Caballeronia sp. LZ062: one gene and its partner. The protein of the gene in region 2 binds, or shares a complex with, the protein of the main gene of each other region. Links are inferred from orthologs where the notes say so. Each region holds a gene or a part of one and is shown on either strand. Other genes may lie near its edges.

Region 1 (5,141 bases), on a different replicon or contig from region 2:
CAGATCTCGGGCATCGGGCCGTTTTGAGTGGTGGGTTGAACGCGCAAAACGTCAGTGACGCCATCCGGCGCGTGCGCCCGTTCGCGGTCGATGTCTCCAGCGGCATCGAAGTGCCGGGCGCGAAGGGCGTGAAAGATCCCGCCCGAATGGCCGCGTTCGTGCGCGCAGTGCGCGAAGCGGACGCCGGCTGATACCGACCGCGAGCCTGCCACGGCTCGCCACCGAGAGAGTGACGCAATGTACAACTTGCCTGATGAAAGAGGCCACTTCGGCCAATATGGCGGCGTGTTCGTCTCCGAAACGCTCATCCATGCGCTCGACGAACTGCGCCGCGCCTACGACGCGGCCCGCCAGGACCCGGCGTTCCAGGCCGAATACGACTACGAACTGAAGCATTACGTCGGCCGTCCTTCCCCGATTTATCACGCGAAACGCTGGAGCGAGATGCTCGGCGGCGCGCAGCTTTATCTGAAGCGCGAAGACCTGAATCACACGGGCGCGCACAAGGTCAACAACGTGATCGGGCAGGCGCTGCTCGCGCGCAAGATGGGCAAGCCGCGCGTGATCGCGGAAACCGGCGCGGGCCAGCACGGCGTGGCGACAGCGACCATCGCGGCGCGCTTCGGCATGGAGTGTGTCGTCTACATGGGCGCCGAGGACGTGAAGCGACAGGCGGCGAATGTCTATCGCATGAAATTGCTGGGCGCGACCGTCGTGCCGGTGGAATCCGGCTCGCGCACGCTGAAGGACGCGCTCAACGAGGCCATGCGCGACTGGGTGACGAACGTGGAAAACACGTTTTACATCATCGGCACCGTGGCGGGGCCGCATCCTTATCCGATGATGGTGCGCGACTTCCAGCGCGTGATCGGCGACGAATGCCGCGTGCAGATGCCCGAGATGACGGGCCGTCAGCCGGATGCGGTGATTGCGTGCGTCGGCGGCGGGTCGAACGCGATGGGCATCTTTTATCCGTTTATCGAAGACGAAGCCGTTCGTTTGATCGGCGTCGAGGCGGCGGGCGACGGTATCGATACGGGCCGTCACGCGGCTTCGCTGATGGGCGGAAGCCCCGGCGTGCTGCACGGCAATCGCACGTATCTGCTGCAGGACGACAACGGCCAGATCATCGAGACGCACTCGGTGTCGGCGGGCCTCGACTATCCGGGCGTCGGGCCGGAGCACGCGTGGCTGAAGGACGCGGGCCGCGCCGAGTACGTCGGCATCACCGACGATGAGGCGCTGAAGGCGTTCCACGATTGCTGTCGGATCGAAGGCATCATTCCGGCGCTGGAGTCCAGTCACGCGCTGGCGTACGGGGCGAAGCTCGCGAAGACGCTGCCGCGCGACAAGGTGCTGCTCGTCAACCTCTCGGGCCGCGGCGACAAGGACATGCACACGGTCGCCGAGCGATCGGGCATCCAGTTCTAAGCCGCAGATGCGCACCGTTATCGACGAACCGATGTCCGCCGGCGCGCTGCAAGGCGCCGGCATCGACATTTGGAACCGCGACTTTCTCGCCGATGCCGCCTCCATTCCCGATGCGTCGATCGATCTGATCGTCGCGGACCCGCCGTATGGGCTCGGCAAGGACTACGGAAACGACTCGGACATGCTGTCCGGCGAGGCCTTTCTTGCGTGGACGTACCGCTGGCTGGACATTGCGATACCGAAGCTCAAAAAAAGCGGGTCGATGTACATCTTCTGCACCTGGCAATATTCGCCCGAACTGTTCGTGTTCCTGAAGCGCCGGATGATGATGGTCAACGAAATCGTCTGGGACCGGCGCGTGCCGAGCATGGGCGGAACGACGCGAAAATTCACCTCGGTGCACGACAACATCGGTTATTTCGCGGTATCGAAGGATTACTACTTCGACCTCGATCCGGTGCGCATTCCCTACGACGCAGCGACGAAAAAGGCGCGCTCGCGCAAGATTTTCGAAGGCAGCAAGTGGCTCGAGATGGGCTACAACCCGAAGGACGTCTGGTCCGTGTCGCGGCTGCACCGGCAGCACGCGGAGCGGGTCGATCATCCGACGCAAAAGCCGCTGGAAATCGTCGAGCGCATGGTGTTGGCGAGTTGTCCGCCGGGCGGCCGCGTCCTCGATCCGTTCATGGGCAGCGGCACGACCGCCGTCGCGTGCGCGCGCCACGGCCGGCTTTTCACGGGCTTCGAAATCAACGCGGACTATTGCGCTATCGCGGAAAGCCGCCTCGCAAAGCTGGACGCGCCGCTGACCGCCGAAACCGAGACGGCCGAATAACGCGCGAGCCGCAGCTTCGTCGCTGATCGCGTCGAATGATCGACGCCAACGAATACGCTTAAGAGAATTCTCATGTCCCGTATCAAGAACACTTTCGCGACGCTTGCCGCGCAAGGCCGCAAAGGGCTGATTCCCTTCATCACGGCGGGCGATCCGAACCCCGAGCAAACCGTCGAATTCATGCACGCGCTCGCCAAGGGCGGCGCCGACGTCATCGAGCTGGGTGTGCCGTTTTCCGATCCGATGGCCGATGGCCCCGTCATCCAGCGTTCGTCGGAGCGCGCGCTGGCGCGCGGCGTCACGCTCAAGCGCGTGCTGGCCGATGTGGCGCGCTTTCGCGAAACCGACGCCGACACGCCCGTCGTGCTGATGGGCTACGCCAATCCCATCGAGCGCATGGGCGCCGACGCGTTCGCGCAAGCCGCGAAGCAAGCGGGGGTGGACGGCGTGCTCGTCGTCGACTATCCGCCCGAGGAAGCCAGCGATTTCGGCGCGACGATGCGCGCGGCCGGCATCGATCCGATCTTCCTGCTCGCGCCGACATCGACCGATGAGCGCGTGGCGGCGGTCGGCAAGATCGCGAGCGGCTACGTGTACTACGTGTCGCTCAAGGGCGTGACGGGCGCGGCAAATCTGGACGTTTCCAGCATCGCGAGTAAAATCCCGGCCATCAAGTCGCAGGTGCCGCTGCCGGTCGGCGTCGGTTTCGGCATTCGCGACGCAGAGACGGCCCGCGCCGTCGCGGAAGTCGCGGACGCGGTCGTTATCGGAAGCCGGCTCGTGCAGTTGCTCGAAGAGGCGCCGCCGGACACGGCCGCCGCGTCGCTCACGAGCTTCATCGCGGAAATTCGCGCGGCGCTCGATTCCGCCAAATAACATGTGCCGCCGCGGCCGTCATCGACGGTGCGCGGCGATGCCCCGATCAGTCAAGGAACAACGATGAGCTGGCTCGACAAACTGCTGCCGCCCAAGATCAAGCAAACCGATCCCAAGAACCGCAAGGGTATCCCGGAAGGGCTCTGGGTGAAGTGTCCGTCGTGCGAGGCGGTGCTCTACCGCAACGACGTCGAGGCGAATCTGCATGTTTGCCCGAAATGCAGCCACCATATGCGCATCGGCGCGCGCGAGCGGCTCGACCGCCTGCTCGATCCGGAAGGCCGCTATGAAATCGGCCAGGAAATCGTGCCGGTCGACGCGCTCAAGTTCAAGGACAGCCGGAAGTATCCGGACCGCCTGAAAGAGGCGATGGAAGACACCGACGAAACCGACGCGATGGTCGTCATGGGCGGCGCGATCCATACGCTGCCGTGCGTGGTCGCGTGCTTCGAGTTCTCGTTCATGGGCGGCTCGATGGGCTCGGTGGTCGGTGAACGCTTCGCCCGCGGCGCGCGCAACGCGCTGGAGCAAAACGTGCCCTTCATCTGCTTCACGGCGTCGGGCGGCGCGCGCATGCAGGAAAGCCTGCTTTCGCTGATGCAGATGGCGAAAACCACGGCCATGCTGACCAAGCTCGCCGACGCAAAGCTGCCGTTCATCTCCGTGCTCACCGACCCGACGATGGGCGGCGTATCGGCGAGCTTCGCATTCTTGGGCGACGTCGTGATCGCCGAGCCGAAGGCGCTGATCGGCTTCGCCGGCCCGCGCGTGATCGAGCAGACGGTGCGCGAGAAGCTGCCTGAAGGCTTCCAGCGCGCGGAATTCCTGATGCAGAAGGGCGCGATCGACATGATCGTGGATCGCCGCAAGATGCGCGAAGAAATCGCGCAGCTGATGGCGCTGATGACGCGACAGCCGGCCGATTCGGTGGCTTGACGCCGCTTTGTGCCCGCGCCGCGCCGCGCGTGAACCGCGAGGTTCCGCGCGGCGTTTTTGCTTCTCCGCATACCGAACATGAACACATTCCCAACTCTCGACGCGTGGCTCGCCCATCTGGAAGCGGCGCATCCGGTCGGTATCGACATGGGCCTCGCGCGCATCGGCCGCGTCAAGGAGGCGCTCGGCCTGCGCTTCGATTGCCCGGTAATCACCGTCGGCGGCACGAACGGCAAGGGCTCGACGTGCGCGATCCTCGAAGCGATCCTCCTGCGCGCGGGCTATCGCGTGGGCTGCCATACGTCGCCGCACTTGCTGTCGTTCAACGAGCGCGCGCGCATCGACGGTGAAGACGCGACCGACGCCGAACTGCTCGAACACTTCGAAGCCGTTGAGAAGGCGCGCGCCAGCCTGCCCGATCCTGTTTCGCTGACGTATTTCGAATTCACCACGCTCGCCATCCTGCATCTGTTCGCGTCGCGCGGGCTTGATGCCGTGATCCTCGAAGTGGGGCTGGGCGGGCGGCTGGACGCGGTGAATATCGTCGATACGGATTGCGCCGTGGTGACGAGCATCGACCTCGACCATACGGACTATCTCGGCGACACGCGGGAAAAAATCGGCTTCGAGAAGGCGGGCATCTTCCGTTCGGGCAAGCCGGCCGTGTGCGGCGATCCTTCGCCGCCGCAAACGTTGATCGACCATGCCGCCGCTGTGGGCGCGGACTTGTGGCTCGTCGGCCGCGATTTTCGCTACGAAGCGCAGCCGGGCAACGAACGCCAGCAGTGGAGCTACATCGGCCGCACGCAGCGGCGCGCGGCGCTCGCCTATCCGGCGCTGCGCGGGGCGAATCAGCTCATCAACACGTCGGCGGCGCTCGCCGCGCTCGAGGCGCTGCGCGACCGGCTGCCGGTGTCCGCGCAGGACATTCGTCTGGGGCTCGCGAACGTGGAACTGCCGGGGCGCTTCCAGGTGCTGCCGGGCAAGCCGCAGATCATTCTCGACGTTGCGCACAATCCGCACGCCGCAGCCGTGCTCGCGCAAAACCTCGGCAACATGGGCT
Region 2 (3,360 bases):
TCGCCATCGCGGCCGCGAGAATGATCGCCGAAGACGGTCTCGACTACTCCACCGCCAAGCGCAAGGCGGCGCGGCTCGTGGTCGGCGAGAGCAAGATCGGCGGCGAGTTCTTGCCCGACAACGATCAGATCGAAGAGGAAATCCGCGAATATCAGGCGATTTTCCAGAGCGACAGCCAGCCCGCCGTCCTGCGCCGCATGCGCGAGGTCGCGCTCGAATGGATGGAGCGCCTGAAGCCTTACGACCCGTACCTGACCGGCGCGGTGCTCAACGGCACGGCAGGCGAGCATTCGGATATCCATCTGCAATGCTTCTGCGACAACCCGAAGGAAGTCGCCATTTATCTGCTCAACGCCAACATTCAGTACGACGTCTCCGAGACGCGGCACTTCGCCGGGCGCGGCTATGTGGAGACGTTGAGCTTTCTGCATCGCTTGCGCGGCGAGGAACCGATCGGCGTTCACATCGCGTTGTACAGCACCGTCGATTTGCGCGGCGCGGTGCGTGCCGACGGGCGCGGCCGGCTGGCTCGCGCTAACGCCGCAGCCGTGCGTGCGCTGCTCGATCAATCCGACGACCCGGATCGCCCGCCGCTTTATATTGGCGAGTGAGTCGTCGAGACGCTTTCAATCTCCCTCATGAACAGCACACGTATCTTCGCGGCCCTGGCGGTCGCCATCGCCGCGACGGTCGGCGGCTTCTACGCGGGCCATCTTTTTACCGGCAACGATACCGAGGCGGCGACGCAGCCGAGCGGCAACGCCGTCGATCAGCTGTGGAAGACCACGCCGCCCGCTGCCTCGGGCACGTCTCAACCGCTCGCGGCGTACAAGGGCAAGCCGGTCGTCGTGAATTTCTGGGCGTCGTGGTGCGGACCGTGCGTGAAGGAGATGCCCACGCTTTCGGCGATGCAGCGCGAATATCAGAAGAAGGGCATTACGTTTATCGGGCTGGGCGTGGACAGCGAGAAGAACGTCAACGACTTCCTGAAAAAAGTGCCGGTGGATTATCCCGTCTACGTCACCGGCTTCGGCGGCGCGGACCTGGCGCGCAGCTTCGGCAACAACGCGGGCGGCCTGCCGTTCACCGTCGTTATCGACGCAAAAGGCGTCGTCCATTTGGCGAAGCTAGGCGAAGTGAACGAAGCGGAACTTCGCCATGCGCTCGACGCGCTGTAAAAATTCGCTGCGGATTCGCTTACCGTTCGCATAAGTAAGCAGCAACTTAGCGCAGCTTTGCTGTAAGTTCGCGGTTTGCCTGCGATAATGACGCATTGCGAGCCCGGACGCGCGCGGTCCGGCGTGCTGTAAAACTAGACAAAATTCTCTAAACGGCGCTAAAGTGCGCCGAATTCCGCACAACCCGAAGCGACCATGACCACTCCGCCGGTGCCGCAAGGCCACGTAGCCGCCCATTCAGCCGCCAGCAAAAGCGGCGTCTGCAGCGGCGCGCCGGACGGGAACGGTCGCTGCGCTGCCGATTTCGCCGCAGGCGCGTTGCGCCGCGCCTCTGCGTGCTCCGGACGATTCATCGCCCCGGCACGTGGCTGACGCCCAGAACACCCACAAATCAAGTCAAGCACCGGGCAGTCCCGGTCTCCAAGTATTGAAAGGGGATTTTTCGATGGACCTTCGTAAACTGAAAACGCTGATCGACCTCGTCTCGGAATCCGGCATCTCGGAGCTGGAAGTGACGGAGGGCGAAGGCAAGGTTCGCATCGTCAAGAACGCGGCGCCCGTCTACATGCAGGCTCCGCAGCAATACGCGCCGCAAGCGCAGGCGCAAGCCGCGCCGAGCTTCGCCGCATCGGGCGATGCGGGTGCGAGCGCAGGCGCCGCCGCGCCGGCCGCCGCGCCGCAAGGTCACGTCGTCACCTCGCCGATGGTGGGTTCGTTCTACCGCGCGCCGTCGCCGGGCGCCGATCCTTTCGTGCAGGTCGGCGATACGGTCAAGGAAGGCCAGACGCTGTGCATCATCGAAGCCATGAAGCTCCTGAACGAAATCGAATCGGACAAGTCCGGCGTCGTGAAGGAAATTCTTGTCGAGAACGGTCAGGCGGTCGAGTACGGCCAGCCGCTCTTCGTGATCGGCGACTAAGCGCGTCGGGCCGTGCGCCGGACGCATCGCTCCGGTTCGCCCGGCTTAACCGCGCCGGCGCACGCCATCCGCAAGCATCCGGAGGCGCGCGCCGCCGATTCGAATCCCGAGGGCCGCTCGCGCGTGCCCGTTGATGAGCCGACCCACTGCCATGTTTGAAAAAATCCTCATTGCGAACCGCGGCGAAATCGCGCTTCGCATCCAGCGCGCGTGCCGCGAACTGGGCGTCAAGACAGTCGTCGTCTATTCAGAAGCCGACAAGGAAGCGAAGTACGTGAAGCTCGCCGACGAAGCCGTCTGTATCGGACCGGCGCCGTCGAACCTGTCGTATCTGAACATGCCCGCGCTCATCAGCGCGGCCGAAGTCACCGACGCCGAAGCCATCCATCCCGGCTACGGCTTTCTTTCCGAGAACGCGGATTTCGCCGAGCGCGTCGAGCAATCGGGCTTCACGTTCATCGGCCCGCGCCCGGAGACCATTCGCCTGATGGGCGACAAGGTCACGGCCAAGCAGACCATGATCAAGACCGGCGTGCCGTGCGTGCCGGGTTCGGAAGGCGCGTTGCCGGAAGATCCGAAGGAGATCGTGAAAATTGCGCGCGCGGTCGGCTATCCCGTCATCATCAAGGCGGCGGGCGGCGGCGGCGGACGCGGCATGCGCGTGGTCCACACGGAAGCGGCGCTCGTTAATGCCGTGAACATGACGCGCGAAGAAGCGGGACGCGCATTCGGCAATCCGCAGGTCTACATGGAGAAATTCCTGGAGAACCCGCGGCATATCGAAATTCAGGTGCTGTCGGATTCGTTCCGCAACGCGCTGTGGCTCGGCGAGCGAGACTGCTCCATGCAGCGCCGCCACCAGAAGGTGGTCGAAGAAGCGCCGGCGCCTGGCATCGCGCGGCGTCTGATCGACCGCATCGGCGACCGCTGCGCCGAAGCGTGCAAGAAGATGGGCTATCTGGGCGCGGGCACGTTCGAATTCCTGTACGAAAACAACGAGTTCTACTTCATCGAAATGAACACGCGCGTGCAGGTCGAGCATCCGGTGACGGAGCTGATCACGGGCGTCGATATCGTGCAGGAGCAGATCCGCATTGCGGCGGGCGAGAAGCTCACGCTGCGTCAGAAGGACATCCAGTTCCGCGGCCACGCCATCGAATGCCGCATCAACGCGGAAGACCCGTTCAAGTTCACGCCGTCGCCGGGACGCATCACGTCGTGGCACGCGGCGGGCGGCCCGGGCATCCGCGTCGATTCGCACGC

Evidence for each region. Proteins that work in one complex are often made in the same cells at the same time.
Region 1: the proteins of accB (region 2) and accD are in contact, whole or in part, in a solved structure (PDB 8UXZ), measured with the Escherichia coli proteins. The link is inferred for Caballeronia sp. LZ062 from one-to-one orthologs.

The regions. Positions count from the first base shown.
Region 1 is NZ_JARTWB010000001.1:983,590-988,730, forward strand. The notes cover bases 2,389-5,141. They hold accD (acetyl-CoA carboxylase, carboxyltransferase subunit beta), read left to right. Parts: upstream 2,389-3,205; coding sequence 3,206-4,078; downstream 4,079-5,141. Other genes in these bases: trpA (tryptophan synthase subunit alpha), read left to right, coding at 2,389-3,142; folC (bifunctional tetrahydrofolate synthase/dihydrofolate synthase), read left to right, coding at 4,157-5,141. Outside these bases: P9239_RS04575 (phosphoribosylanthranilate isomerase), read left to right, coding at 1-191; trpB (tryptophan synthase subunit beta), read left to right, coding at 238-1,431; P9239_RS04585 (site-specific DNA-methyltransferase), read left to right, coding at 1,439-2,266; more of trpA, read left to right, coding at 2,339-2,388.
Region 2 is NZ_JARTWB010000002.1:150,756-154,115, reverse strand. Bases 676-3,360 are described here. They hold accB (acetyl-CoA carboxylase biotin carboxyl carrier protein), read left to right. Parts: upstream 676-1,623; coding sequence 1,624-2,097; downstream 2,098-3,360. Other genes in these bases: accC (acetyl-CoA carboxylase biotin carboxylase subunit), read left to right, coding at 2,249-3,360; P9239_RS06760 (TlpA disulfide reductase family protein), read left to right, coding at 676-1,178. Also shown: P9239_RS06765 (UDP-N-acetylmuramate--alanine ligase), read left to right, coding at 1-611; more of P9239_RS06760, read left to right, coding at 639-675. UniProt on the Escherichia coli protein: This protein is a component of the acetyl coenzyme A carboxylase complex; first, biotin carboxylase catalyzes the carboxylation of the carrier protein and then the transcarboxylase transfers the carboxyl group to form malonyl-CoA.